DNA from 4 places in the Streptomyces sp. NPDC002499 genome. Region 1 is predicted to be linked to each of the others. Evidence: riboswitches for the same ligand, from Rfam matches in the RefSeq annotation. Region 1 holds a riboswitch; each other region holds the start of a gene.
What was found. A riboswitch is a leader RNA that binds a small molecule or an ion and turns the genes downstream of it on or off. The one in region 1 is predicted to bind cobalamin.
Positions count from the first base shown of each region.

Region 1 (7,399 bases):
CGCTGGGGCAGATGGCCCGCGAGGAGATCGGCCCCTTCGGCGGCGCGGCGGCCCTGATCGCCGCCTTCGCCATCATGATCATCCTGCTCGGTGTGCTGGCCCTGGTCATCGTCAACGCCCTCGCCGCCTCCCCGTGGGGCACCTTCTCCATCGGGATGACCATCCCCATCGCCCTGTTCATGGGCTTCTACCTGCGGGTCCTGCGCCCCGGCCGGATCGCCGAGGTCTCCCTCATCGGCGTGGGCCTGCTGCTGCTCGCCCTGGTCGCGGGCCGCTGGGTCGCCGAGTCCTCCTGGGCCGACACCTTCACCCTCGCGCCCTCGACGCTGGTGGTCTGGCTGGTCGCGTACGGCTTCATCGCCTCGATCCTGCCGGTCTGGATGCTGCTCGCGCCCCGCGACTACCTCTCGACCTTCATGAAGATCGGCACCATCGCGCTGCTCGCCCTCGGGGTCGTCATCGCCCTGCCGACGCTGAAGATGGACGCGGTCACCGACTTCGCCCGGCACGGCAACGGCCCGGTCTTCGCCGGCTCGCTCTTCCCCTTCGTCTTCATCACCATCGCCTGCGGGGCGCTGTCCGGCTTCCACGCGCTGATCTCCAGCGGTACGACGCCGAAGATGATCCAGAAGGAGACGCAGGTCCGCATGATCGGCTACGGCTCCATGCTGATGGAGTCCTCCGTCGCGATCATGGCGCTGCTCGCGGCGAGCATCATCGACCCCGGTCTGTACTTCGCGATGAACGCGCCGGCCGGGGTCATCGGCACCACCGTGCAGAACGCCTCGCAGGTGGTGGGGAGTTGGGGCTACCAGATCTCACCGGACGCGCTCGCCCGGGCGGCGCAGCGGGTCGAGGAGTCGAGCCTGCTCTCCCGCACGGGCGGCGCGCCCACGCTGGCCGTCGGTGTCTCGGAGATCTTCTCCAAGGTCACCGGCGGGAGCCTGCGGGCCTTCTGGTACCACTTCGCGATCATGTTCGAGGCGCTGTTCATCCTGACCGCGCTCGACGCCGGCACCCGGGTCGGCCGATTCATGCTCCAGGACATGCTCGGCAACGTCATCAGGCCCTTCAAGAACGTGAGTTGGAAGCCCGGCCTGGCCATCACCAGCGCGATCGTGTGCGCGCTGTGGGGCTACTTCCTGTGGGTCGGTGTCCACGAACCCCTCGGCGGGATCAACCAGCTCTTCCCGATCTTCGGCATCTCCAACCAGCTCCTGGCCGCGGTCGCCCTCGCCGTCTGCACGACCCTGCTGGTCAAGTCCGGCCGCCTCAAGTGGGCCTGGATCACCGGGATCCCGCTCGCCTGGGACGCCACGGTCACGCTGACGGCGAGCTGGCAGAAGGTCTTCTCCAGCGACCCGCGGGTCGGCTTCTTCAAGCAGCGCCAGGTCTTCCAGGACGCGATCGACTCCGGCAAGGTGCTACCGCCCGCCAAGACCATGGACGACATGCACACCGTGGTCACCAACTCCACGGTGGACGGCGTCCTCACCGCCGTCCTCGCGGTCCTGATCATCGTCGTGATCGCGGACTCGCTGCGGGTCTGTGTCCGGCACGTCCGCCGGCCCGCGCTGTCCACCTTGAGCGAGGCGCCCTATGTCGAGTCCAGGATCCTGGCCCCGGCCGGCCTCTTCCCGACCCACAAGGAGAAGGAGGAGGAACGCGATGCGGTCACTCCGTCGGGCGTTTAGAAGCGTGCGCTGGTACGTGCGCGAGCTGACCGACGAGTCGGCGTACGACCGCTACGTCGTCCACCTGCGCAAGGGCCATCCACAGGCCGAGGTACCCACGCGGAAGGCCTTCGAACGGATGCGCACGGACCGTCAGGAAGCGGACCCGCGACAGGGCTTCCGTTGCTGCTGAGAGCCTTTCGCGGAGCCCCGTTGGGCCATCTGTCGGGCCTTCACAGAATCGACATACCGATATGCGGACGAGGTCTTCCGCATCCGTGACACCGTGACCTACATTGCCTGCGCGTTACCCAGGTGATCACAGGCGATCCCTGGTGGCCAGTGAGGGGACGGAGCCGCGGAATGTCAGAAGTGCCCGAAGTGAAACCACCGGTGGTGACACCGGTCCGCGTGGTGATCGCCCTCTGTCTGATCGCCCCGTTCGTGGCGATGCTCTGGGTCGGCTCCTACGCCAAGACCGACCCGACGTTCATCGGCATCCCCTTCTTCTACTGGTACCAGATGCTGTGGGTGCTGATCTCCACCGCGCTGACCATGACCGCGTACCAGCTGTGGCAGCGTGACCAGCGCGCCCGCACGAAGGGTGCCGCCAAGTGAACGACGGCGTGAACGGCGTAGCGCTCGCCGTCTTCATCTTCTTCTTCGTGGCCGTCACGGTCGTCGGCTTCCTGGCGGCCCGCTGGCGCCGGGCCGAGAACGAGGCCAGCCTCGACGAATGGGGCCTGGGCGGACGGTCGTTCGGCACCTGGGTCACCTGGTTCCTGCTCGGCGGCGACCTCTACACGGCGTATACGTTCGTGGCGGTCCCGGCGGCGATCTACGCGGCCGGCGCGGCCGGCTTCTTCGCGGTGCCGTACACGATCCTCGTCTACCCGCTGATCTTCACCTTCCTGCCCCGCCTCTGGTCGGTCTCGCACAAGCACGGCTATGTGACGACGTCCGACTTCGTGCGCGGCCGGTTCGGCTCGAAGGGCCTCTCGCTCGCGGTGGCCGTCACCGGCATCCTCGCGACGATGCCGTACATCGCGCTCCAACTCGTCGGCATCCAGGCGGTCCTGGACGTGATGGGCGTCGGCGGGGGTGACGACACCAACTGGTTCGTGAAGGACCTCCCGTTGCTGATCGCCTTCGGCGTGCTCGCGGCGTACACCTACTCCTCGGGACTGCGCGCGCCCGCGCTGATCGCGTTCGTGAAGGACACGCTGATCTACATCGTCATCGCGGTGGCGATCATCTACATCCCGATCAAGCTGGGCGGTTTCGACGACATCTTCGCCAAGGCCGGCGAGGCGTTCGCGCAGACCAACCCGGCGACCGGCAAGCCGCGCGGCGCCCTCGCGCCGGCCGAGGCGGGTCAATGGACGTACGCCACCCTGGCGTTGGGCTCCGCGCTCGCGCTCTTCATGTACCCGCACTCGATCACCGCGACGCTCTCCTCCAGGAGCCGTGAGGTGATCCGCCGCAACACCACGATCCTGCCGCTGTATTCACTGATGCTCGGCCTGCTGGCGCTGCTCGGGTTCATGGCCATCGCGGCCGGAGTGAAGGTCAGCAACGGGCAGTTGGCGATCCCGCAGCTGTTCGAGGACATGTTCCCGGACTGGTTCGCGGGCGTGGCCTTCGCGGCGATCGGCATCGGCGCACTGGTGCCCGCGGCCATCATGTCCATCGCGGCCGCGAACCTCTTCACCCGCAACATCTACAAGGACTTCATCAAGCCGGACGCCACCCCGGCCCAGGAGACCAAGGTCTCCAAGCTGGTGTCCCTGCTGGTGAAGGTCGGCGCCTTGGTCTTCGTCCTGACGATGGACAAGACGGTCGCCATCAACTTCCAGCTCCTGGGCGGCATCTGGATCCTCCAGACCTTCCCGGCCCTGGTCGGCGGCCTGTTCACCCGCTGGTTCCACCGCTGGGCCCTGCTCGCCGGCTGGGCGGTCGGCATGATCTACGGCACGGCCGCCGCGTACGGCGTCGCCTCCCCGACCCAGAAGCACTTCGGCGGCTCCTCCAAGGAGATCCCCGGCATCGGCGAGATCGGCTACATCGGCCTCACGGCGTTCGTCCTGAACGTCGTCGTCACGGTGGTCCTGACCTTCGTCCTGAAGGCACTGAAGGCCCCGGAGGGCGTGGACGAGACGCAGCCGGGCGACTACACCGCGGACGCGGGCGACCCGGGCGTGGAGGTGGAACTGCCGCCGGCCACGGCGGGGACCTCGCACTAGACGCTCCCGGTCAACGGGTCATCGGGCCGCCGGAGAAAATCCGGCGGCCCGTTGTCGTACCCGTCGGGCACACTCGCCTGCATGGACATCGTGATCCGGGCAGCGCACCCCACCGAATACGAGACCCTCGGCGAGATCACCGCCCAGGCCTACCTCCAGGACGACCTGCTGACCTTCGGCGAGAGCGACTGGTACCTCGGCGAGCTCAAAGACGTGGCCAAGCGGGCGGCCGTCGCCGACGTACTGGTCGCCGCGGACGGGGACCGGATCCTCGGCGGGGTCACCTTCGTCACGGCCGGCACGCACATGGCCGAGCGGGCCGGCCCCACCGAGGCCGAGATCCGCATGCTCGCCGTCGACCGGGCGGCCCGCGGCCGGGGCGCCGGCGAGGCACTCGTCCGCGCCTGCGTCGACCGCGCACGAGCCGCCGAGGACTGCACCGGCATCGTCCTGTCCACCCAGCCGACCATGCGCGCCGCCCACCGCATCTACGAACGCCTCGGCTTCGTCCGCGTCCCGGAACGGGACTGGAACCCCATTCCGGAGGCCGGCGACTTCGTGCTGCTCACCTATCAGTTGACGTTCTGACACGCTCCGAAGTCGGCGCGCGACACAACATCTAGGGGTGCTCCTACAACCCAGCACAAGATGTATGCTCATGCTCGCTGTCGTCGCAGGGGAATCCGGTGCGAATCCGGAACTGTCCCGCAACGGTGTACTCATGCGTGTTCGCACACGTATGGGCGTCAGTCCGAGGACCTGCCGACAGCGCGCCCGACCAAGCCGGTCGGGTGCCATGACGTCCGGGCCTCGTGGAATGGGCCGGGGACGCGACGCCGTCGTGCGCTCGTGGCTGCCCCCTGCCCTCCGCCTGGCCCCCGTGCCCAGCGAGGGAGAGCCCCACGTGACCATCGCGCCAGCCGACCCGGCTTCAGTCACCGCGCCGGAGACCGACGGCCCCGGTACCGCGTTGCTGCGGATCCTGACCGAGCTGACCGCCGACCTCCCCGACGCCGACCCCGGCCGGGTCGCCGCCGCCGCGCTGCGCGGCCGGTCCGCGCAGGCCGACGAGGCCGAACTGCGCGAGCTGGCCACGGAGGCCGCCGCCGGTCTCATCTCGGAGGACCCCGCCTACTCGCAGGTGGCCGCCCGGCTGCTGACCGTCTCCATCCGCGCCGAGGCCGCCTCGCAGGGCGTGACGTCGTTCACCGAGTCGGTCGCCGTCGGCCACCGCGAGGGCCTCATCGCCGACCGCACCGCCGAGTTCGTCCGCGTCCACGCGGCCCGCCTCGACGAACTGATCGACCGCACCGCCGACGACCGCTTCGGCTACTTCGGCCTGCGCACCCTGCACAGCCGCTACCTGCTGCGCCACCCCATCACCCGCAAGGTCGTCGAGACCCCCCAGCACTTCATGCTGCGCGTCGCCGCCGGCCTCGCGGAGGACGACAGCACGCGCGCCCTGGACGAAGTCGCCTCGCTCTACCGCCTGATGAGCCGGCTCGACTACCTCCCCTCCTCCCCCACGCTCTTCAACTCCGGCACCCGGCACCCCCAGATGTCGTCCTGCTACCTCCTCGACTCCCCGCTGGACGAGCTGGACTCCATCTACGACCGCTACCACCAGGTCGCCCGCCTCTCCAAGCACGCCGGCGGCATCGGCATCGCCTACTCCCGCATCCGCTCCCGGGGTTCACTGATCCGCGGCACGAACGGACACTCCAACGGCATCGTCCCGTTCCTCAAGACACTCGACGCCTCCGTCGCCGCCGTGAACCAGGGCGGCCGGCGCAAGGGCGCGGCCGCGGTCTACCTGGAGACCTGGCACTCCGACATCGAGGAGTTCCTGGAGCTGCGGGACAACACCGGTGAGGACGCCCGCCGTACGCACAACCTCAACCTCGCGCACTGGATCCCGGACGAGTTCATGCGCCGGGTCAACGAGGACGGCGTCTGGTCGCTGTTCTCCCCCGCCGACGTGCCCGAACTCGTCGACCTGTGGGGCGCGGAGTTCGACGCCGCGTACCGCAAGGCGGAGGCCGCCGGGCTCGCCCGCAAGACCATCCCGGCCCGCGACCTCTACGGCCGCATGATGCGCACCCTCGCGCAGACCGGCAACGGCTGGCTGACCTTCAAGGACGCCGCCAACCGCACCGCCAACCAGACCGCCGAGCCGGGCCACACGGTCCACTCCTCCAACCTCTGCACGGAGATCCTGGAGGTCACGGACGACGGCGAGACCGCGGTCTGCAACCTCGGCTCGGTCAACCTCGGCGCCTTCGTGGTCGGCCGGGACATCGACTGGGACCGGCTGGACGAGACCGTCCGCACGGCCGTCACCTTCCTCGACCGGGTCGTCGACATCAACTTCTACCCGACCGAGCAGGCGGGCCGCTCCAACGCGAAATGGCGTCCCGTCGGCCTCGGCGCCATGGGCCTCCAGGACGTCTTCTTCAAACTCCGCCTGCCCTTCGACTCCCCCGAGGCCAAGGCCCTCTCCACCCGCATCGCCGAGCGCATCATGCTCGCCGCGTACGAGGCGTCGACGGACCTGGCCGAACGCAACGGCCCCCTCCCCGCCTGGGAGAAGACCCGCACGGCCCGGGGCGTCCTGCACCCCGACCACTACGACGTCGAACTGACCTGGCCGGAGCGCTGGGCGGCACTGCGGGAACGTATCGCCAGGGTAGGTATGCGCAACAGCCTCCTCCTCGCGATCGCCCCCACCGCCACCATCGCCTCGATCGCCGGCGTCTACGAGTGCATCGAGCCGCAGGTCTCCAACCTGTTCAAGCGCGAGACGCTGTCGGGCGAGTTTCTCCAGGTCAACTCCTACCTGGTCGACGAGTTGAAGCGCCTCGGCGTCTGGGATGCCCGCACCCGCGAGGCGCTGCGCGAGGCCAACGGCTCGGTGCAGGGCTTCGCCTGGATCCCGGCGGAGGTCCGCGCGCTGTACCGCACGGCCTGGGAGATCCCGCAGCGCGGCCTGATCGACATGGCCGCGGCCCGCACCCCGTACCTGGACCAGTCCCAGTCCCTCAACCTCTTCCTGGAAACCCCGACCATCGGCAAGCTCTCGTCGATGTACGCGTACGCGTGGAAGCAGGGCCTGAAGACGACGTACTACCTGCGCTCGCGGCCGGCGACCCGGATCGCCCGCGCCGCCCAGGCCCAAGCAACCGTCCCCGTCCAGCAGGCCGTTGACCCCGACGCGGTCGCCTGCTCCCTGGAAAACCCCGAGTCCTGCGAGGCCTGCCAATAATGACGACCGAAGCCAAGAACCTGCTCGACCCCGGCTTCGAGCTGACCCTCCGCCCCATGCGCTACCCCGACTTCTACGAGCGCTACCGGGACGCCATCAAGAACACCTGGACCGTCGAGGAGGTCGACCTCCACTCGGACGTCACCGACCTCGCGAAGCTGACGCCGGGTGAGCAGCACATGATCGGCCGGCTGGTCGCGTTCTTCGCGACGGGCGACTCG
Region 1 is NZ_JBSFXO010000016.1:218,797-226,195, forward strand. It holds gene ACWD5F_RS39770 (carbon starvation CstA family protein) at 1-1,694, shown strand, start outside; gene ACWD5F_RS39775 (YbdD/YjiX family protein) at 1,669-1,866, shown strand; gene ACWD5F_RS39780 (DUF3311 domain-containing protein) at 2,037-2,291, shown strand; gene mctP (monocarboxylate uptake permease MctP) at 2,288-3,916, shown strand; gene ACWD5F_RS39790 (GNAT family N-acetyltransferase) at 3,998-4,504, shown strand; cobalamin riboswitch at 4,569-4,697, shown strand; gene ACWD5F_RS39795 (ribonucleoside-diphosphate reductase subunit alpha) at 4,821-7,178, shown strand; gene ACWD5F_RS39800 (ribonucleotide-diphosphate reductase subunit beta) at 7,178-7,399, shown strand, end outside.

Region 2 (7,399 bases), on a different contig from region 1:
AGTTCCGGCCGTCTCAAGGTCGTCGACCTCCTTGCGCAGGGCGAGGGCGACCTGCCGGGCGGTGTCGCCGAGCGGCTGGTCGTCCCGGACGAAGGACCAGGCGAGCATGGTGACAGGGCCGGTGAGCATGCCCTTGACCGGGCGCGAGGTGAGGGACTGGGCGTACGTCGTCCAGCGCACGGTCATCGGCTCGGGGCGGGAGATGTCGCCGGCCAGGATCGGCGGCCGGACGTAACGGGTGCCGTAGGACTGCACCCAGCCGTGCTGCGTGGCCAGATACCCCGTCAGCTGCTCGGCGAAGTACTGGACCATGTCGTTGCGTTCGGCCTCGCCGTGCACCAGGACGTCCAGACCGGTCTTCTCCTGGAAGGAGATCACCTCCTGGATCTCGGCCCTGATGCGCTCCTCGTAGCCGGCCGTGTCGATCCGGCCCGCCCGCAAGTCGGCGCGGGCGGTGCGCAGTTCACCGGTCTGCGGGAAGGAGCCGATCGTGGTGGTCGGCAGCAGCGGCAGCCCGAGGTGGGCACGCTGGGCCGCGGCGCGCTCGGCGTACGGCTGCGAACGGCGGGCGTCGGCGTCCGTGACGGCGGCGGCGCGGGCCCGTACCGCCGGATCGTGTGTGATCGGCGAGCCCGCACGCGAGGCCAGGTTGGCACGGTTGACGGCGAGTTCGGCGGCGATCGTGTCGGTGCCCTGGGCGAGGCCCTTGGCGAGGGTGACGATCTCGGCCGTCTTCTGCTTCGCGAACGCGAGCCAGCGCAGGATCTGCGGCTCGATGTCGCGCTCCCGGGCGGAGTCGAGCGGTACGTGGAGCAGCGAGCAGGAGGCCGACACGTCGACCCGGTCGGCGAGGCCGAGCAGGGTGCCGAGGGTGGAGAGGGACGCCGACAGGTCGTTGCCCCAGATGTTGCGGCCGTTGACCACACCGGCGACCAGTCGCTTGCCGGGCAGCCCGCCCACGGCGGCCAGCGCGTCGAGGTTGGCCGCGGCGGCCTCGGTGAAGTCCAGGGCGAGCCCCTCGACCGGCGCCTTGGCCAGCACCGGCAGCGCGTCGCCGAGCCGGTCGAAGTACGAGGCGACCAGGAGCTTCGGCCGGTCGGTTTGGCCACCGAGGTCACGGTAGGCGCGCGTGGCGGCGTTCAGCTCGGCCGGGGTGCGGTCCTGGACCAGGGCGGGCTCGTCCAGCTGCACCCAGTCGGCGCCCGCCGCCCGCAGGTCGGCGAGGACCTCGGCGTACACCGGCAGCAGTCGGTCGAGCAGGGTGAGCGGGTCGAAGTCGGCCGGTACGCCCGGGGCGGGCTTGGCCAGCAGGAGGTACGTGATCGGGCCGACCAGCACCGGACGGGCGGTCAGCCCGAGGGTCAGCGCCTCCGCCAACTCCGCGACCTGCTTGGTCGAGTCGGCGGCGAAGACCGTGTCCGGGCCCAACTCGGGCACCAGATAGTGGTAGTTGGTGTCGAACCACTTCGTCATCTCCAGCGGCGCCACGTCCTGGGTGCCGCGCGCCATGGCGAAGTACCCGTCCAGGGCGTCCGCTTCGACGGCCGCGCGGTGACGGGCGGGGACGGCGCCGACCATGACGGTGGTGTCGAGGACGTGGTCGTAGTACGAGAAGTCGCCGGTCGGCACCTCGTCGACGCCGGCCTTCGCCAGCTCCCGCCAGTTGGTGCCACGCAGCTCTGCGGCCGTGGCGCGCAGGGCGTCGGCGGTGACGCGGCCCTTCCAGTAGCCCTCGATGGCCTTCTTCAGTTCCCGGTCCGGGCCCTGGCGGGGGTAGCCGTACACGGTGGCCCGCGCTGCCGCGGCTGCGGTCTTGGTGGTCACGGAGATCTCCTTCGCGAGATGGATCCCTGAGATCCCGGCGACGGGACGCGAGCGCGAAGGGTGACGAAACCGGGCGGGCCCGACCCCGTGCGGCAGTGGAACTGCGCGGTCGTCCGCCTGGTATGTACGCCGACCCGCCCACGAGGTCACCGGGATGTCCGCGCACGATTCGGCCGTACGCGGGCAGTTGGCAGGTCTTCGGACTCGCGGGCACGTCCTCCGGTCTCCCGGCGGACTCCTACTGGCCGTCGCTTCCCAAGCCCTCCGTGGGCCCAGTGCGTATGACGGCGGTCGTTCCCGCTAACCGCTGCGGGGCAGTCCCGGATTCCCACCGGGTTCCCTCTTGCGACGCATCCCGCCTGGCGGACGGGGCGAACCAGCTGCACGGGCCAGCCTACGGGGTGGCGCGGCGGACCGAAGCGCCGCGTCCACCGTCCGGAGGGTGATCCGGCCCACCCGGGACCGGATCAGCCCTGGTCGTGGGCGGGGTTGTCAGCTGGTGAGGACGACGAGTTGCTGGGTCGCCCGGGTCATCGCCACATAGTGGTCGACCGCTCCTTCGATGCCCTCGCCGAACTTCTCGGGGTCGACGAGGACGACCAGGTCGAACTCGAGCCCCTTCGACAACTCGGGAGTCAGTGAGCGGACGCGGGACGTCGCCCGGAACGTGGGATCGCCGATGACGCAGGCGATCCCGTCGTCGTGTGCCGCGAGCCAGGTGTCGAGGACCGAGGGCAGATCCGAGGCGGAGCCGTGGACGACGGGGATACCGCTGCTGCGGATGGAGGTCGGCACGTTGGCGTCCGGGAGCGCGGCCCGGATGACCGGCTCGGCCTCCGCCATGACCTCTTCCGGCGTGCGGTAGTTGATGCTCAGCGAGGCCACGTCGATCCGGTTGAGCCCGACGCGTTCGAGCCGTTCCTGCCACGACTCCGTGAACCCGTGCCGGGCCTGGGCGCGGTCGCCGACGATGGTGAAGCTCCGGGACGGACACCGCAGCAGCAGCATCTGCCACTGCGCGTCGGTCAGTTCCTGCGCCTCGTCCACGACGACGTGCGCGAACGGTCCGGCCAGCAGGTCCGGGTCGACGGTGGTCAGTTCGGCCTCGTCGACCAGGCTGACCTGGGCGTCCTCCCCGCGCAGCATCTTCACCAGGCCGATGCCCTCGTCACCGTCGTCGCCCGAGGTGGACACCGCTTCGATCAGGTTGTCGACGACCTGGGTCATGCGCTCGCGCTGCGCGGCGAGGACGGCCTTGTGCCGACGCTCGCGCCGCGCCGCCTCCGGGTCGCCGAGCCGCTGCCGTGCCGCGTCCAGGAAGGGGAGGTCGGACACCGTCCAGGCCTGGGCCTCCGCGCGCTGCAGCTTCTGCACGTCGTCGCGGTCCAGCCAGGGAGCGCACATCCGCAGATAGGCGGGGACCGTCCACAGATCGCCGACCAGGTCGTCCGCTTCGAGCAGCGGCCACGCGCGGTTGAAGGCGGTCAGCAGCGCTCGGTTCTGCAGCAGCGACTTGCGCAGCAGGGTGGTCGGGGCGTCGCCCTCGTGCTTCTCCATCAGGAGGGTGAGCAGCTCCTCCCAGACCTGCTCGCGCGCCTCGTTGTGCGGGGTGCCGGGTTCCGCCGCGTCGAACGCCACGGCCCAGTCGTCGGCGCTCAGCGGGATGTCCGACCAGTGGGTGGTGACCGTCATCCCCTTGGCGGGCGGCTCCTCGTAGAACCTGACGGCCCTCTCGATCGCCTTCACCAGGTCCGCGGACGACTTGAGGGCGGCCACCTCCGGGTCGCTCTCCTCCTTCGCGGCCGCTCCCTCGGCGACGAGGTCCCGCAGGATGCAGGTCTGCACGCCCTCCTCGCCGAGGCTGGGCAGGACGTCGGAGACGTAGTCCAGGTAGGGCCGGTGCGGACCCACGAACAGGACGCCGCCCCTGCGGTGCCCGAGACGGGGGTCGGAGTAGAGGAGGTAGGCGGACCGGTGCAGGGCGACGACGGTCTTGCCCGTACCCGGACCGCCGTCCACGACGAGCGTGCCGCGGGATCCCGCGCGGATGATCGCGTCCTGGTCGGCCTGGATGGTGCCGAGCACGTCCCGCATCCGCGCCGACCGGTTGCTGCCGAGACTGGCGATGAACGCGGACTGGTCGTCGAGAGCGGCATGCCCGGCGAATCCGTCCGCGGTGAACACCTCGTCCCAGTAGTCGCCGATCCGGCCCTCCGTCCAGCGATACCTGCGGCGGCTCGCCAGACCCATCGGGTTGGCGTGGGTGGCGCCGAAGAACGGCTCGGCCGCGGGGGAGCGCCAGTCGAGCAGCAGCCGACGGCCCGTGCTGTCCGTGAGGCCGAGGCGTCCGACGTACACGGGCTCGGAGCCGTCCGCGAGGACCATGTGCCCCAGGCACAGATCCAGGCCGAAGCGGCGCAGGGTGCGCAGGCGGGCGGTCACCTGGTGGACCTCGGTGTCCCGGTCCATGGCCTCCCGGCCGAGGCCGCCGGGTGCCTTGCGCGCGGTGTCGAGGCGCTCGGTCAGCTCCGCGATCGACTCCTCCAGGCACTCCGCGATGGCCACGAAATGCTTCTCGTCGCCGGAGATCAGGGCCGGGTCGGCTTTCGCGGAGAGGCGGTCGGGAAGGTCGAACGCGCTGGTGGTGAGGGGGTTCACGTCGTTGGCTCCGAGGCTCCGAATGCGGGGTGTGGCTGGGCGTCGGCTCGACGGGCCCATGCGGTTCACGCGGCTATGGGCACCTTTTGGCCCAGGTCGGTGATTGTGCGCCACGAAGGGGGCCTTGCCGCAAGGCCCCCCGTGCGCTATAGCTTGTTAGTGGCAGGGAGTGCTGGGACCTCCCTGCCTTTGTGTTGTCCGTCTCCGCGTACGGTGTCCAGAAGATCGTCCGTGACCTGCGGGTCCAGCGGCTTCTGGAAGGAACCAAGGAGACCATGCGCGAATCCGTGCTGTTGACCACCGCCGGCCGGGCCGCCCACATCACCCTCAACCGCCCGAGGGCCATCAACGCCCTGGATCACGCGATGGTCCGCCGCATCGACGAGGCCCTGACCACCTGGGAGTCCGACCCCTCCGTCGAGACCGTCGTCATCACGGGTGCGGGCGAGCGAGGCCTGTGCGCGGGCGGTGACATCCGGGTCGTCCACGACGACGCCCGCGACGGCGACGGTACCGCGTCGGCCGCCTTCTGGCGGGACGAGTACCACCTGAACGCCCGTATCGCGCGTTACCCGAAGCCGTACGTCGCTGTCATGGACGGCATCGTGATGGGCGGCGGGGTCGGTGTCTCAGCACACGGGAGTGTCCGCGTCGTCACCGAGCGCTCACGGGTGGCCATGCCGGAGACGGGCATCGGGTTCGTGCCGGACGTGGGCGGCACGTATCTCCTCTCCCGTGTCCCGGGAGAGCTGGGCACCCACTTGGCCTTGACGGGCGCGCAAGTCGGGGCAGGGGACGCCCTGTTGTGCGGGCTGGCGGATCATTACCTGCCCTCCGACTCACTCCCGGGCTTCGTCGGGGATCTCGCCGACCTGCCCGTCCGTGAAGCGCTGGACCGGCATGTACTTCCGTCCCCGGAAGGGGAGTTGGCGGGTCGCCGGGAGTGGATCGACTCCTGCTACGCCGCCGACACGGTGGAGGAGATCATCGACCGGCTCCTCGCGCACGGCGACCCGGCCGCGAAGGAGACGGCGGAGACCCTGCTCACCAAGTCGCCCACCGCCCTCAAGGTCACCCTCGCCGCCATGCGCCGAGCCCGGCGACTCGACTCCCTGGAGCGGGTGTTGGACCAGGAGTACCGCGTCTCCTGCGCGGCCCTCACCGCCCCCGACCTGGTGGAGGGCATCAGGGCCCAGGTCATCGACAAGGACCGCAACCCGCACTGGTCCCCGGCCACCCTCGCCGAGGTGAGCGACGCCGACGTGGAGCGCTTCTTCGAGGCGCTGGGCGACCGGGAACTGGGGCTGGCCTAGCCGCGTACCGGACGCGTCCCGGGGAGGCACAGGCGGCCTGGACCGCACCGGCTACCGGCGGACCACCGCGACCGGGCACATCGTGTCGCGCAGCAGCGCCCTGATCACGTCCCCCCACTCGCCGCCCGCCCCCACCACGACCAGCGCCGCGTTCGTCGAGTGGTGGAGCATGGCTTCGGCGGGCGGAAACAGGACGACGTCCTCGAGTACGGGAACGTCCGGGTACTTGCTCCGCCAGGGGCGCAACGCGTCGGTCAGGAGCTGGACTTCGTGGTCCTCCCACGTGGCGCGGTCCTGTTCCGGAACGGCGAACGGGAACTCGGCCGCGCTCGGGGGGAGTTGCCAGGCGTGGACGGCATGCAGGCGCGTGCCGCGCAGCCGTGCGCTGTCGAAGGCGAAGTCGATCGCCGCGCTCGCGGGGTCGTGGGCGTCGATCCCGAGGACGACGCCCGACGGGCGGCCGAAGGTCTGGCCGTCGTCCTCCGGTACCAGGACCACCGGAGTGATCGAAGTGCGGACGCTCGCCGGAAGAGGCGATTGCGAGACTGCCCGGGGCATGCCGAGCACGACCAACTTGGCCTCGGCCGGGTCCGGTTGGGGATCGTGCAGCACGCACAGGGGCAGGCCGCGCAGCAGTGCCTCACGGCTGGCCCATTCGACCGCGTCCCGGCTGCCCGTCGATCGGTCGGTACGCGCGACGATCACTTGCTCCATGGCCGTTCGCCTCTCTGGCACAGACTGGCGCACAAGGGGGATGTCGCATCCCCTGTGCACCAGCCTGCCTCGCCTTCCTCCTCGCGGACAGAGGCCGAACGGTCAACGTCCGTGTCTCACTCCGACCCGACCGAGCTCCGATACGGTCGCGCGCCGGACCCCGGCCGCGCGGTCACGTCCCTCGGCGTGAGCGGGACATGCTCGTCGGCGCACTCGACGACGACGCGTACCGGCCCCCCGCAGTCGGTGTGCCGCATGTCCAGGACGGGACCCGCGGGGTCCGGGTCGTAGGTGTCGCCCCACTGGCGCAGGGCGACCAGGACCGGCCAGAGGTCCCAGCCCTTGCGGGTCAGCCGGTACTCGTTGCGGGCCCGGCTGCCCGGCTCCTGATAGGGGACGGTCCGCAGGATCCCGGCTGCGGTGAGCTTGCGCAGCCGGTCGCTGAGGACCGCCTCCGACAACCCCATGTGCCGCCGGAACTCCTCGAACCTGCGGACGCCGATCGCCGCGTCGCGCAGCACGAGCAGCGTCCATTTCTCGCCGACCAGGTCGAGCGTGCGCTGGACGGGACAGTTCTCGGTACTGACGTCGAGCCACTCCATTCCGCCATCGTAGATGCCTGGCTTCGACATTGACAGTCAGCTGACGATCCCGCTAGCTTCGAATGACGAAGTCAGCTGGGAGGCGGCACGACATGGGACGTACACGTACGTACGAGTGGGAGGACCCCGCGATCACGGCGGCGGCGGTCGGGCACGGTTCCGGCCTGGACCTCCTGCGTGCCGTGCAGGAGGGCCGGCTGCCGGCGCCGCCCGTCTCGGCGACGCTGGACTTCACGCTCGACGAGGTGGCCGAGGGCCGGGCCGTGTTCTCGCTGCTGCCGGGGGAGG
Region 2 is NZ_JBSFXO010000014.1:78,417-85,815, forward strand. It holds gene metE (5-methyltetrahydropteroyltriglutamate--homocysteine S-methyltransferase) at 1-1,824, opposite strand, end outside; cobalamin riboswitch at 1,997-2,220, opposite strand; gene helR (RNA polymerase recycling motor ATPase HelR) at 2,317-4,482, opposite strand; gene ACWD5F_RS35440 (enoyl-CoA hydratase/isomerase family protein) at 4,719-5,795, shown strand; gene ACWD5F_RS35445 (universal stress protein) at 5,847-6,509, opposite strand; gene ACWD5F_RS35450 (winged helix-turn-helix transcriptional regulator) at 6,626-7,111, opposite strand; gene ACWD5F_RS35455 (PaaI family thioesterase) at 7,204-7,399, shown strand, end outside.
Region 2: it holds a riboswitch for cobalamin, as region 1 does, so the genes downstream of both, metE (5-methyltetrahydropteroyltriglutamate--homocysteine S-methyltransferase) here and ACWD5F_RS39795 (ribonucleoside-diphosphate reductase subunit alpha) in region 1, are expected to answer to the same signal.

Region 3 (7,399 bases), on a different contig from region 1:
GTCGCCCACCACGAGCACGGGCAGCCGCGCGTTGCGCGCGATCCCCATGTTCACGATGTCGGTCCGCCGCAGATTGATCTCGGCAGGACTGCCGGCCCCCTCACAGATCACCGCGTCATACGTGCCCCGCAACTCCGCGAGACAGTCGAGCACGGTCCCGAGCAACCGTTCCTGCCGCCCGCCGTGGTAGCCACGCGCACTCATCTCGCCCACGGGCTTGCCCATGAGCACGACCTGGCTGCTCCGCTCGCCACCGGGCTTGAGCAGCACGGGATTCATCAGCGCGGTCGGCTCGATCCGACAGGCCTGCGCCTGCATGGCCTGCGCCCGCCCGATCTCCGCGCCCTCGCGCGTCACGAACGAATTGAGGGACATGTTCTGCGCCTTGAACGGCGTGACCTTCACGCCCTGCCGCACCAGCCACCGGCAGATCCCGGCGGTGACGACACTCTTGCCGGCGTCCGAGGTGGTCCCGGCGACCAACAGCCCGCCGCCGCTCATGACTTGCGCCCCTTCGCGAGCAGCCGCCCGGCGACGCTCACGCCGAGCGCGAGCAGAGCGACGCGCCGGGACAGCCGTACGGCCCGCTCGATGTCCTGTGTGACGACGGCGCGCCCCGAGGCGCCATTGAGGACGGGCCGGTGCTCGACTCGCCCTCCATAGGCCAGCGTTCCGCCCAGCCGCACCCCGAGCGCCCCCGCGAACGAGGCCTCCACGGGCCCGGCGTTGGGGCTCGGGTGCTTGCCCGCGTCGGCGCGCCAGGCGCGTACCGCCCCGCGCGGATCGTCGCCCGCCACGGTCGCGAGGACGGCGGTGAGCCGCGCCCCCGGCCAGCCGGCCACGTCGTCGAGGCGGGCCGAAGCCCAGCCGTAGCGGCGGTACTTGGGCGATTTGTGCCCGACCATGGCGTCGAGGGTGTTCACGGCCCGGAAGCCGACCAGGCCCGGCACGCCCGCCACCGCGCCCCACACCAGCGCGCCCACCACCGCGTCGGAGGTGTTCTCGGCGACGGACTCGACGACGGCCCGGGCGATCCCGTCGGCGTCGAGGGCCTGGGGGTCGCGCCCGCAGAGATGGGGCAGCCGGGCCCGCGCGCGCTCGATGTCCCCGGCCGCCAAAGCCTGCCCGATGGCCCCGGCCTCGCGGGCGAGGGAGGTGCCGCCGACGACGGCCCAGGTGGCGGCGGCGGTCAGCGCGACGGAGGCGGTACGGGAGGGGCGTACGGCGGACGTTGCCGCGGCGGCGAGGGCGACGGCGCCGCCCGCGCACACGGCGGTGTGCAGGGCGCCCCAGCCGCGGTGGTCGCGCCACAGCACCTGCTCCACGGCACCGGCGGCCCGGCCGAACGCGGCGACCGGATGGCCGCGGCGCGGATCGCCGAGCAGATGGTCACCGAGGAGGCCGGCGGTGGCGCCGTACGCGAAGACGCGATCGGCACGCATCGGCTCAGCCGGCCGTCGGGTCGGGCAGAGCTCGGGTGATGGACCTCAACAGGCGGCCGCGCATGGCGAATTGTCCTCACTCAGGGTGTCCGCGCCCTGGTTCGAAGAGAGCGACGGCGAGAGTTCCTGGCTCCCGGGACTACCTACCCCGGTGACAGTGGCGGGACCGCGCCGGAATCACACCGGCTTCCTCTCTTGCCGCCGTACTTGGCCCCGGCAGTCCACCACGGGCCTGGAAGAACCGTCAACTTGCCGCTGACCTGCGACGGGAGAGTGTGCTGAGGCCCACACAGGGCCCGTCGGAGGTCGGCGGACGATCGGTCGAGGAACAGGCGGGGATCAGGCGGGGACGAGTCGGGGGATCAGGCGACGATCAGCGAGATCCCGTACGCCACAGCCGCCGCGCACGCCGCGAAGCAGACGTAGGCGCCGGTCACCGCGAGGGTGGCCGAGCCGCCCTGGGCCGTCGCCCTCTCCTGGCGGGACAGGCCCGCGACGCCGAGGGTGAACAGGGCCACGAGGCCCACAGTGACCACGAGGCTGACGCCGAAGACGGAGCCGAGGGCCGCCCAGTCGATGTGCATGCTGGTGATTCCTTCGTTACCGGTGGGCGGGGATCAGAGAGCGGGGGCGGCCGACGGGGCGGCCGGATCGGCCGCGGGGGCCGCGGGCGCCGGGATGGTGGCCGTCAGGTCGTCGGTGACCGGGCCCGCGGGAGGCGGGGTCACGGCGGCGATCGCCGTGGTCACCACGCCGGGCGGCTCCTCGGTCTCGTTGACGTTGCTGTGGTCGACGACCTCGCGGCGGGAGAGCTTCCAGATGGCCGCGCTGGAGGCGATCAGGAAGACGGCGACGACCGCCGTGCCCCAGTCGCCGAGGTCGGTGACGGACTCGGCGAGCGCGCCCACCAGGGCGGCGGCCGGCAGGGTCAGGCCCCAGGCGACGAACATGCGGGTCGCCGTCGACCAGCGGACCACCCCGCCCTTGCGGCCGAGGCCCGCGCCCATCACCGAGCCGGAGACGACGTGCGTGGTGGAGAGGGAGAAGCCGAGGTGCGAGGAGGCCAGGATGGCGGTCGCCGCGCTGGTCTGGGCGGCGAAGCCCTGCTGCGGCTGAAGCTCGGTCAGGCCCTTGCCCATGGTGCGGATGATCCGCCAGCCGCCGAGGTAGGTGCCCAGCGCGATGGCGAGACCGGCGGAGAGGATGACCCAGGTGGGCGGGTCGGAGTCGGGGGCCACGGCGCCGCCGGCGACCAGGGCGAGGGTGATGATGCCCATCGTCTTCTGCGCGTCGTTGGTGCCGTGGGCCAGCGAGACCAGTCCGGCGGAGGCGATCTGGCCGGCGCGGTAGCCCTTCGCGGCGGCCTTGCCGTCGGCCTTCCTGCCGAGCCGGTAGGACAGGCGGGTCGCGAGCAGCGCGGCGACACCGGCCACGATCGGGGCGGCGACCGCCGGCAGCAGCACCTTGGTGACGAGCGCGTCGCCGTGCACCGCACCGGTGCCGGCCGAGGCGATGGTGGCGCCGATCAGACCGCCCATCAGGGCGTGCGAGGAACTGGACGGCAGTCCGACGAGCCAGGTCACCAGGTTCCACAGGATCGCGCCGACCAGGGCGGCGAAGATGACCTCGGGACGGATGCCGGTCTCGTCGACGAGACCCTTGGAGATCGTGTTGGCGACCTCCACGGAGAGGAAGGCGCCCACCAGGTTGAGCGCGGCGGACATCGCCACCGCCACCTTGGGCTTGAGCGCACCGGTCGAGATGGTGGTGGCCATCGCGTTGGCGGTGTCGTGAAAACCGTTCGTAAAATCGAACGCGAGAGCGGTTACGACCACAATCGCGAGGATCAGCGAGAAGTTTTCCATTTACCCAGGCAATCGTTCGAGGTCATCGGTCCTTTGAACGTAGGCAACCTGAATGAACGGAAAGTGAACTGAGGGGGGCTTGGTGGTGTATGAAACGGGGGGTCGCCGCACCGATCCGTCCCGGCGACCTCGACGACCCCCGCGCCCCATGGCTCAGTAGCCCCGGGCGAACCTCTTCAGCTGGGTCCGGGTCCCGTTGAAGAGATTCTGATCACCCGGCAGGCTGCCGCTGTTGTCGTACTGCCAGAAGGTCCAGTACGACCATCCGGCCGGCAGCGCTCCCGTGTCCGCGGAGTCGTGGCGGGCGATCCACAGCGGGTTCGCGGCAAGCGCGTCGCTGCCGCCGGTGCACAGGTTCCACCAGTGCGCGGTCGTGTAGATCACCGGCAGGCGCCCGGTCAGCCGCCGCACCTCGGCGCTGAACGACTTGATCCAGCCGACCATGGCCGCCTTGCTCAGTCCGTAGCACCTCTTCTTGGAGTCGTACGGGTTGTACTCGATGTCGAGCGCGGGCGGCAGCGTCCTGCCGTCCGCCGTCCAGGCGCCGCCGTGCCGCACGAAGTACGCCGCCTGCGCCTTGCCCGACGACTTGTTCGGCAGCGCGAAGTGGTACGCCCCGCGGATGATGCCGGCGTCGCGCGCACCGTCGTACTGCCGGCCGAAGTAGGGGTTCTGATAGGTCGTCGACTCGGTCGCCTTGATGTAGACGAACTTGGCGCCCTTGGCCTTCGCGCCGGCCCAGTCGACGTTCCTCTGGTGCGAGGAGACGTCGTGCCCCTTCGGCAGGCTCGCGGCGGAGGCGGGAACCTCGGCGAGCAGGCTGCCCCCGACGGCCAGCGCGGCCACGCAGGCCGCGATCAGGCGGCTGCGGCGGTGGTGGGGCGCGCGGAGCGGTGCGTGGAGAGGTGCGTGGAGAGGTGCGTGAGAGGGCGCGCGGAAGGGCGTGCGGACGGGCGCGCGGAACGGTGTGTGGTCACGGGCCATATGTCCCCCCGGAATGGCGACGTGCAGACAAAACACCCGGAGATTACTGGAAGATCCCCGTGCGCTCGGCGCTCCCCGGCCAAGCGCGACCCGTAAGAGGTATGTCCGCATAGGCGATCTTCCGGAGGTGCGAGTTCCGCCCTAAAGTGCCCCGACCCGGCGGCGGCCGAGGGGCGCGGCTGGCAGGATCGCGCCATGGCTGAGCAGAGGCGGGACGGGCGCGGCGGGCGGGACGAACGGGGCGGTGCGCAGGGCGTGCCGGAGGCGTGGGGGAGAGCCGTGCACGCGGATGAGGCCGAAGCCTGGGAGGCGCTGGTCGCGACGGCCCGCCGCACGGTGTCCGAGGGTCTGGTCGTCGGCACCTCCGGCAACGTCTCGGTGCGCGTCGGCGACACCGTGCTGGTCACACCGTCGGGCGTGCCCTACGACCGGCTGACGCCGGACGACGTGACCGGCGTCGACCTCGACGGCCGGCAGGTTCTCGGCACCCTGATCCCGACCAGCGAACTGCCGATGCACCTCGCCGTGTACCGCACGACCGACGCGCACGCCGTCGTCCACACGCACGCCGTGCACGCGACGGCCGTCTCGACGCTCGTCCCCGAACTCCCGGTGATCCACTACATGGCCGCGGCCCTCGGCGGACCGGTCCGAGTCGCGACTTATGCGGCATACGGCACCGACGAGTTGGCCGAGAACATGCTCCGCGCCCTCACCGACCGCTCCGGCTGCCTCCTCCAGAACCACGGCACGGTCACCCACGGCACGACCCTCGACCAGGCCTACGACCGCACGGCCCAACTGGAGTGGATGTGCCGCCTGTGGCTGACGGCGTCCTCGGTACCGGGCCTGTCACCGACGCTCCTCACGGGGGAGCAGCTGGCGGAGGTGGGGGAGAGGCTGCGGGGGTATGGGCAGCGGGGGTGAAACGGCGACTGTGGGGCTGGGGCTGGGGCTGGGGCTGGGGCTGAGGCTGGGGCCGGGGGTGGTCATGAGCCTGCGGCTGAAGCCGAGACCGAGCCTCCTCGTGAGAGCGACCGGCTCGCAGGAGATGTCACCCGTCCCTCCTTCCGGCTGGCCGGTGACCGGCTCCGCCAGGACACTGGACGGGTGCGCACAGTCAAAGCAACGGCCGCTGCCGTCACCGTAGCCCTGGCCGCCGGCGCAGCGTCCGTCGCGGCCGGCCGGTTCGCGAGCGACGCCGCGCTCAAGGCGCCGCCGGGCAGACCGCTGCCCACCGAACCCCGGCTCACCGTGCATGCCACGGCGGCCGGCCAGATCGCCCTGACCCGGGCCCTGGCCTCCCTGCGCCCCGGTACCTACGGCCTGGCCGGCGACGACAGCCACGCGGTCGTCGGCCCCGTCCTCGACAGCGCCACCCACACCGCCGACACCGTCGTACGCCGCCTGGAACGCGTCACGCACGGCACCCTCGAACCCGGCGACAAGGTCTGGCTCACCCCGAACGTGCACGTCGGCGACCCCGGCACCGCGCTCGGCCTCGACCACGCCGACGTCGAGGTCACCGGCGAACTCGGCGCGCTGCCCGCCTGGTTCGTGCCCGGCGTGCGGGACACCTGGGTGATCACGGTGCACGGCCTCGGGGCGACCCGCGAACACCCCATGAACGTCATGGAGTTCCTGCACCGCCAGCAGTTCCCGGTCCTGGACCTCGCCTACCGCGGCGATCCCGGCGCGCCCCGCTCCCCGGACGGGCTGAACCACCTCGGCGAGACCGAGTGGCGCGACCTGGACGCGGCGATCCGGCACGCCGTGCGCCAGGGCGCGTCGAAGGTCGTCCTGTACGGCTGGTCCACCGGCGCCACCATGGCTCTTCGCGCGGTCGCCCGCTCTGGACTGCGCGACCGTGTCTCCGGGCTCGTGCTGGACTCCCCGGTGCTCAGCTGGCCGGCCACGCTGCGCGCCCTCGCCTCGGCCCGGCACACGCCGGGCGCGCTGCTGCCGCTCGCGGTCCGCGCCGCCCAGGGCCGCACCGGCCTGCGGGGCGATCCCACCGCGGAGACCGCCGACGCCGCGCAGCTCACCGTCCCGACCCTGATCCTGCACGGCCCGGACGACACCCTGGCCCCCTGGACCCACTCCCGCCGCCTCGCCGACGCCCGCCCCGACCTGGTGACCCTCCACCCGGTCCACCACGCCCCGCACGCCGCGATGTGGAACGCCGACCCGAGGTCCTACGAGGAGACACTGCGCCGATTCCTCACACCGCTGATGTGACGGCCGGCCCGGACGGGTTGAGCCTCCGCTGGCGTGAGGCGAGTACTGCGTCCGTGCTCAGCCGGAGAGACGCTGGCGGCGTTGCCCAACCCCGCCGCCCCCACTGATGCGCCGCCACACCACCTCCCGCCCCCCCCCGCCGACGCAAGCCGCCGCGCCCGGCCGGCGCCCGCTCTACTCGGCCGCTCTCCTCGGCTGTGTCACCCGGTTCACGGCGACGGCTTCACCCCGGTCCCCATCATTCCGTTTAAGGCCGTACCACTGGCCGGTTCTCGGCCCTGAGCGGCTCGCCGGACCCCGTGCCTTGGCCCTCCCCGTCGCCCGCGGTGACATTCCGTTTGGGTTTTCCGACCGTCAACCGGAAGACTGCACCCGTGACGTCCCGTATCCCGCGCGACTCCAGGCTTCGACTCGTCCGCCCCCGACCCCTGGCCGCCGCCCCCCGAGCTGTGAACCAGCGGCCCACCCGCCGCCCCGCGCCCCGCCCCCCGGAGGGCACACCGGCCCCCGCCGAGCTGGCCAGAATGGCTCGCTCCGGTCTGGCCGCCGCGGCCCGCCTGGCCCGCTGGGCCGACACCGCCCTCGGACCGGGCAGCGACAGTGCCACCGCCGACGGCAAGGCCACGCTCTCCGAGTCCACCGCCGAACGCGCGGCCGAGGAACTGGGCCTGACCGTGCACCAGGTCCGCGCCGACTGGGACACCGCCCGTCTGGCCGGCCTCGTCGAGGTGCACGGCGACAGCGCGCGCCCCGGCTGGCGGCTACGCGCTTGGGACCGCGACGACAGCGCCGTACTGCGCGGCTGGGTCGCCCTCTTCGACGCCTGGTCGCTCGCCCACCCGGAAGCCCCGGAACACGAGCCCGCCGCCG
Region 3 is NZ_JBSFXO010000009.1:443,400-450,798, forward strand. It holds gene ACWD5F_RS27275 (cobyric acid synthase) at 1-501, opposite strand, end outside; gene ACWD5F_RS27280 (cobalamin biosynthesis protein) at 498-1,442, opposite strand; cobalamin riboswitch at 1,544-1,683, opposite strand; gene ACWD5F_RS27285 (hypothetical protein) at 1,805-2,026, opposite strand; gene ACWD5F_RS27290 (anion permease) at 2,060-3,307, opposite strand; gene ACWD5F_RS27295 (lysozyme) at 3,461-4,291, opposite strand; gene ACWD5F_RS27300 (class II aldolase/adducin family protein) at 4,487-5,218, shown strand; gene ACWD5F_RS27305 (alpha/beta hydrolase family protein) at 5,402-6,529, shown strand; gene ACWD5F_RS27310 (hypothetical protein) at 7,054-7,399, shown strand, end outside.
Region 3: it holds a riboswitch for cobalamin, as region 1 does, so the genes downstream of both, ACWD5F_RS27280 (cobalamin biosynthesis protein) here and ACWD5F_RS39795 (ribonucleoside-diphosphate reductase subunit alpha) in region 1, are expected to answer to the same signal.

Region 4 (7,399 bases), on a different contig from region 1:
TTGGCCTTCAGCTTCTTCACGGCCGCGAGCAGGTCGTCGTACGTCTTCGGGGGCTGGACGCCCGCGTCGGCGAGCACCTTCTTGTTGTAGTAGAGGACCACCGGCGCCAGGCCGTTGGCGGGCACGCCGTAGACCTTGCCGTCGAAGGTGGCGCTCTGCATCACGCTCGGCGTGAACCGGTCCGTCTCGACCTGGGACGCGGACAGGGCGTCGACCTTGCCCGCCTTGACGTAGTCGTTCAGGGCGCCGCCGCCCCAGCTGAAGAAGATGTCCGGTGCCTGGTTCGCGCCGAAGGCCACGCGCAGCTTCTGCTTGTAGTCGTCGTTGGCGAACAGCCGCAGCGTGATCTTCCCGTCCGGGTGCTTCTTGTTGTAGGCGTCGACCGACTCCTTGAGGATCGTCTGGTCGTTGAGCGCCCACATCGTCAGGCCCTTCGAGGACGACGTCGTGGACGGCCCCGACGTCCCGCAGGAGGCGATGGCCACGGCGGCCGACACGGTGGTCAGGGATACGACTATGCGCCGAGCTCTCGATCTCGAAGTCCCGTGCATGCTCTGCCTCTTTCTCTCGCAATGCCATGGGGTGCGCAAGGCAGATACGGAAAGCAGCGCGAAAGGCTTTCGTGCGCACCGCCGCAGCGGCCTGCCTGCTGGACCGGGACACTGACATGCGCGTCACCTCCGGGACAAGGAGGAGAAAAGCCCCGGTTACGAAAGACTTTCGAGGGTGAGCGAAGCGAACGACCATGCTCGGCGCGCCGAGCGCACGCAATGCTTGCGCGTCCGGAGCCACCCGCCCGCAGGGTCGGTCCTGTTAGCTTTCACTAGAACGATTTAGCTGCCCTCACCGGGACGGACAGCGACACGAAGGAGCCGCCATGGCAACCCCCTCCCTCCAGGACGGCATCGACTCGGCCGGCTCGCCGGTCAGGCTGCTGTGGCGACCGGGCGCCGAGCCGTGGACCCCCGAGGTCGTCGCGCGCGAGTACGCGGGCTGGCGGCAGGAGCAGAACGCCTGGCACGAGGGCGTGGCCCTGCTCGACCTCTCGCACCACATGTACGACCTGACGATCGAAGGCCCCGACGCCACCCGGGTGTTGGCCGATCACGGCGTCAACAACTTCGCCAGGTTCGCGATCGGACAGGCCAAGCAGTACGTGCCGGTCACCCGACAAGGCCACATCGTCACCGACGGGATCCTCGCCCGGGAGGCCGAGAACCGGTACCTGCTCAGCGGCATCCCCGCCGCCCAGCACTGGGTGCAGTACCACGCGGAAAAGGGCGGCTACGACGTCGGTTTCGCCACCGACCCCTCCTCCGCCTTCCGGCCCGGCGGGGGTGACCCGAAGCTGTTCCGCTACCAGATCCAGGGGCCGCTGGCCGTGGAGCTGGCCGAGCGGGCCTTCGGCGGCCCACTGCCGGAGACGAAGTTCTTCCACTCCAGCCCGGTCGTCCTCGACGGGCGCCCGCTGCGCGCCCTGCGGCACGGCATGGCGGGCCAGGCCGGCTTCGAGTTCATCGGCCCCTGGGAGCACGCGGCCCACGTGCACGAGAGGTTCCTGAAGGTCGGCGAACCGCTCGGCCTGATCCAGGTCGGCGCCCTCGCGTACACGACCCCCAGCGTCGAGAGCGGCTGGATACCGTCCCCGGTGCCCGCCATCTACACCGACCCCGAACTGCTGGAATACCGCAGGCAACTGCCTTTGTTCGGAATCGAGGGCAAGCGCCCGCTGAACGGCAGTTACTTCTCGGAGGACATCGAGGACTACTACGTGTCGCCGTACGAACTCGGCTACGGCAAGATGATCTCCTTCCGGCACGACTTCGTGGGCCGGGACGCCCTGGAGAAGGCCAAGGACGAGGTGCGGCGCACCAAGGTCACCCTCGTCCTCGACCCCGCCGACGTGCGCGCGGCGATCGGCGAGGGCCAGGACTCCGGGTTCGTGCTCTCGTACGCACGCCACCGGGTGGAGTCCGCCGACGGTCTGGTCGGCGTCACCATGCAGAGCGCGTCGATCGACCCCGTGGGCGCGGTCCTCGCCCAGACCCTGATCGACGCCGAGCACGCCGTGCCCGGCACCGAGGTGAGCGTGGTCTGGGGCGAGCACCCCGGTCCCGGCACCGATCCCGAGGCCGACCTCGGCTTCCCCCGCATCCGTGCCACCGTGCGGCCGTCGCCGTTCGACGAGCACGCGCGCACCCTCTACCGCCGCGACCGCTGACGCGGGCCCAGAGAGCGAGACCCACGACGATGAACCCCGCGAGCACGACAGGAACAGCGGTCGGCACCGCGCTGCTCGAGGACTTCTCCCTGGAGATGACCGGCAAGGACGTCCCCGGACTGGAAGAGGCCCGCGACCGCATCCCCCAGGGCACCCGCATCAACATCACCTTCCTCGGCAACGAGGACCTCCCGATGCGTCTGGACGCGGCCCGGGCGGTCAAGCGGCTCGGCTTCGTCCCCGTACCGCACATATCCGCCCGCCGCCTCGGCTCCCGCGGCGACTTCGAGCGGTTCCTCGCGGGCCTGCGCGCCGACGGCACGTCCGACAACGTGTTCCTCGTCGGCGGCGATCCGGCACACCCCGAGGGCCCCTACGCGGACTCGCTGTCCCTCATCGACACAGGACTGCTGGGGGAGTACGGCGTGCGGCACGTGGGCATCACCGGATACCCCGAGGGCCATCCGTCGATCGACGACCTGACGCTGTGGTCCGCGCTGCGGAACAAGCACGAGGCCCTCGCCGCACACCCCCTGGACGGCGAGATCATCACGCAGTTCGGCTTCGACGTCGACCCGGTGCTCGCCTGGGTGGAGGAGGTCCGCAGCCGAGGCATCGACCTCCCGATCAGGATCGGCGTCCCCGGACCCGCCGGAGCGCGCCGACTCCTGTCCTACGCGGCCCGTTTCGGCGTGGGCACCAGCGCCTCCGTCGTCAAGAAGTACGGGTTCTCCCTGACCAACCTCATGGGCACCGCCGGCCCCGACCGCTTCCTGCGCGACCTCGCCGCGGCCCACGACCCCGCCCGGCACGGCGAGTTGAAGATCCACTTCTATACGTTCGGCGGGATCGCGGCCACCTCCGACTGGGCCGCCCGCTTCCGGAAGGACAGCACGGCATGACCCTCACGCAGGACGCCCCGGCCCGCGCCGGCACGGCGGAAAACCCCGCGCAGCAGGCCTCGTTGATCGTGCAGGGCGCGGACGCCACCGGCATCGTCGCGGCCGTGACGTCGGTCCTCAGCGGGCACGGCGCCAACATCGTCGCCCTCGACCAGTACTCCGACAACCCGCAGGGCGGCGCCTTCTTCCAGCGCACGGTGTTCGGCCTCGACGGCCTCCGGGCCGCGCTGCCCGCCCTGCGGACGGACCTCGACGAACACCTCGTGGAACGGTTCGGTCTGACGTACACGCTGCGCGACCTGTCGGTCCCCAAGCGGGTCGCGATCTTCGCGTCGAAGTCCGACCACTGCCTGCTCGACCTGCTCTGGCGCCATCGGCAGGGCCAACTGCCCCTCACCGTCTCGATGGTGATCTCCAACCACCCCGATGTGGCCGAGGAGGTACGCGCCTTCGGCATCCCGTTCTTCCACGTGCCCTCCCAGGGGCCGGACAAGTCCGCCGCCGAGACGGAACACCTGCGGCTGCTCAAGGGCAACGTCGACTTCGTCGTCCTCGCCCGCTACATGCAGATCCTCAGCGGCGACCTCATCGAACGGCTCGGCGTCCCGATCATCAACATCCACCACTCCTTCCTGCCCGCCTTCATCGGCGCCGGGCCCTACGCCAAGGCCAAGGAACGCGGCGTGAAGCTCGTCGGCGCCACCGCCCACTACGTGACCGAGGACCTCGACGAGGGCCCGATCATCGAGCAGGACGTCGTCCGCGTCACCCACGCCCACACCGCCACGGACCTGACCCGCCGGGGCGCCGACGTGGAACGCGCGGTCCTCTCCCGGGCGGTGCTGTGGCACGCCGAGGACCGGGTCGTCAGGAACGGCAACCACACCATCGTGTTCGCCTAGGCTGAGTGCCGGCGCTTAATCGTTCCAGAGGCGGGAGTGTGCCGGCATGGGCCGTTCCGGCCGGGTGACGCTGAGCGACGTGGCCGAGGCGTCCGGAGTCTCCCGGGCGACCGTGAGCTTCGTACTGAACGACGACCCCCGGCAGACCATCTCCGGGGCGACCAGACAACGGGTCCTGGCCGCCGCGCACAAGTTGGGGTACGTCCCGCACGGCATCGCCCGGGCACTGCGCGAGGGGTCCTCGCGCATCGTCGTCCTCAATGTCGACGAGGGTCTGGAGGGCAACTTCTCCCGGAGCTATGTCCGGGGCCTGGACGAGGAGTTGGCGGCCCACGACCACGTCCTGCTCGTGCGGCACGGGCACACCGCGCCCGAGGCCACGCAGAAGATCCTCGACACCGTCGTGCCGCGGGCCGTGCTGCGACTCGGCGAGGTCTACATGCGCGAGCACGGTCCCATCGAGGAGGACTGGGAGAACGGGTTCGCCGCCAACGCCGCCCTGCAGATCGGCCATCTCGCCGAGCGGGGGCACACCCGGATCACCATGGCCATGCCCGACCACGACTTCCCGCTCACCGAGGCCCGCCTCGGGTTCGCCCGCGAGGCCGCCCGGCGCCTGGGCCTGCCACCCCTGGAGCGCCTCGTCGTCCCCCGCCCGCGAGAAGCCGGCGCGGTCGCCGTCGGGGCGTTCCGCGCGGCCCATCCGGACGTGACCGCCGTGGCCGCCTTCGACGACGACATCGCGCTGCGTACCCTGACCGCCCTGCGCGACCTCGGACTTCGGGTGCCCGAGGAGATGGCCGTGATCGGCTTCGACGAGACCGAGCACGGCTCCCTGACCACGCCCGCGCTCACCACCGTCCACATCGACGCCGAAGCCCTCGGCCGGCTCGCCGCCCGGGCCGCCCTCGGCATCGACTCGGAGGGCCTGACGCCGGTGCGGGGCCGGATCGTGGTCCGCGCCTCGGTGTGACCGGCGCGCGGGACCGCCGGGCGTACGGCGCCCGAACCGGCGTATCCACGCGGTGATTTGACGGCCCAGGCCGATGATCCTCGTCACTCGGCGGGCGAGACCGGCATCACCCCAGGTAGCGCGGTATTGGCCATGTTCGCGACACACGGTACGGTCACTCTGATATCGACGACACCAAAACGGAAGCCGGTGGGAGTCCGGCACGGTCGCGCCACTGTGTGCCACCCCTTTAACGGAGGGGGGCGAGTCAGACCCGTAGCCGTCGTCCTGTGCACCACCGAGATGGGACGCGAACTCCCAGAGGAGGCCCTGCCATGGCGCAGCATGTCGCTCAGCCGACAGCCACCACCCCCGTTCTCCCCGCCAAGCTGCCGATCGGCGCGATCGTCCCCTGGGCGGTCTTCTTCGGCATCCTGATGCTGGTCCTGCTGTACTTCGTCGGCGCCGAACAGGGCGCCACCTCCCTCGTGTCCGGTTCGGACGTCCACGAGTGGGTGCACGACGCCCGTCACCTGCTCGGCTTCCCCTGCCACTGACCCGAGGGAAACCAGCACTCACATGAACTCCGCAACGGTGCGAAACCTTCTTGTGCGGGGCATGCTCGCCGGCCTCGCCGCCGGCGTGCTCGCCCTCGTCGTCGCCTACTTCCTGGGTGAACCGAACGTCGACAAGGCGATCGCCTTCGAGGACGCGCACGCCCACGAGCACGAGATGGAGATCGTCTCCCGCTCCCTGCAGTCCACCGCCGGCCTGGCCACCGGTGTCCTGATCTACGGCGTCGCGTTCGGCGGCATCGCCGCCCTCGGATTCTGCTTCGCGCTCGGCCGCGTCGGCCGGTTCAGCCCGCGCGCGACCGCGCTGCTGCTCTCCGGCTGCGCGCTGCTGGCCGTCTACGTCGTGCCGTTCCTGAAGTACCCGGCCAACCCGCCGGCGGTCGGCGACCCCGACACCATCGGCAAGCGGACCACCCTGTACTTCCTGATGATGGTGCTCAGCGTGCTCCTCGCGGTCGCCGCGACCATCCTCGGCAAGCGGCTCGCACCGAGTCTGGGCACCTGGTACGCGACCGTCGTCGCGCTCGCCGCGTTCGCTGTGGTGATCGGGCTGGCGTACGCGTTCCTGCCGGTCATCAACGAGGTCCCCGCGGACTTCCCGGCCACCGTGCTGTGGCGCTTCAGGCTCTCCGCGCTGGCCATGCAGATCACCCTGTGGGGCGGATTCGGCCTGGCCTTCGGCGAGTTGGCCGAACGGCTGCTGAACCCGAAGCCCGCCCGGGTCCCGGCGCCTACGGCGGTGCCCGCAGCCCACTGACACGACCGACCTGACGAGAGGGCCCCGCGGAACCGTCCGGGGCCCTCTCGCGTTCTTCCGTCAGTCACGCCGGCACCGGGACGCGGCCTCATGAACCGCCGGCCGACGGGACTTGAGCCGCCTCGGCGGTATCCAGCGGCTGTCCGATCCGCACGTTCCAGCGGCCGGCCCGCCCACTGAGCGCGGTGGCGGTCAGCGGCAGCACGTCCAGCCGCCAGAAGGCCGCCGCGGGCGCGCCCAACGCGTGCACCACCACGGCCCGTACGACGTCCGGTTCGACCACGGCGAGCGTACGGCCGTCCGTGGCGAGGGACGCCTCCAGCCACCGTGCCACCCGCGCGCACAACTCCTCGACGGACTCCCCGCCGTGCGGAGCGGACGCCGGGTCCGCCAGCCACCGAGCCACCGCCTCGGGCTCACCGGCGCCGACCTCGGCGAGGGTGAGCCCTCGCCAACGCCCCACGTCCAACCCCGCCAACTCCGCCGCTTCCTCGGACCCGTCGAGGCCCAGCGCGGTCGCCGTCTGACGGCAGCGCGCACTGGGGCCTACGACGACCCGCGCACCCGAGGGCAGGGTTCCGGCCGCGGCACGGGCCCGCGCCTCTCCGCTGGCCTCGATCGAACCCCCGTCGTCGAAGCGCGCCTGGCGCAATGAGGTGCTCATCGCGGGCGAGATGAAGGTGACACGGCTGGTCACGGGCGGCTCCTCCTGATGCGGTTCACGGTGTACGGGTCCGGTGTACGGGTCTCCATTGGACACGGCCCGTACGCGCGCCGACCGGGGAGGGCTCTCCAACTGCCCTCCCCGGTCGACGGATCCCGGCATCAGGCCCCGGACAGTTCCTCACGGACCGTGCGGGCGGCGGCGACCAGGTTCTCCAACGAGGCCCGGGTCTCGGGCCAACCGCGGGTCTTCAGGCCGCAGTCGGGGTTGACCCACAGCCGCTCGACGGGGATGGCCTTGAGCCCGGTGCGGAGCAGGTCGGCGGCCTCCTCCGTGCTCGGGACGCGCGGCGAGTGGATGTCGTACACGCCAGGTCCCGCCTCGCGCGGATAGCCGTGGGCGGCGAGTTCGCGCGCTACCTGCATG
Region 4 is NZ_JBSFXO010000014.1:70,788-78,186, forward strand. It holds gene ACWD5F_RS35390 (extracellular solute-binding protein) at 1-485, opposite strand, end outside; gene ACWD5F_RS35395 (aminomethyl transferase family protein) at 878-2,221, shown strand; gene ACWD5F_RS35400 (methylenetetrahydrofolate reductase) at 2,251-3,123, shown strand; gene purU (formyltetrahydrofolate deformylase) at 3,120-4,025, shown strand; gene ACWD5F_RS35410 (LacI family DNA-binding transcriptional regulator) at 4,072-4,998, shown strand; cobalamin riboswitch at 5,133-5,277, shown strand; gene ACWD5F_RS35415 (CbtB domain-containing protein) at 5,313-5,534, shown strand; gene ACWD5F_RS35420 (CbtA family protein) at 5,557-6,309, shown strand; gene ACWD5F_RS35425 (histidine phosphatase family protein) at 6,398-7,006, opposite strand; gene metE (5-methyltetrahydropteroyltriglutamate--homocysteine S-methyltransferase) at 7,135-7,399, opposite strand, start outside.
Region 4: it holds a riboswitch for cobalamin, as region 1 does, so the genes downstream of both, ACWD5F_RS35415 (CbtB domain-containing protein) here and ACWD5F_RS39795 (ribonucleoside-diphosphate reductase subunit alpha) in region 1, are expected to answer to the same signal.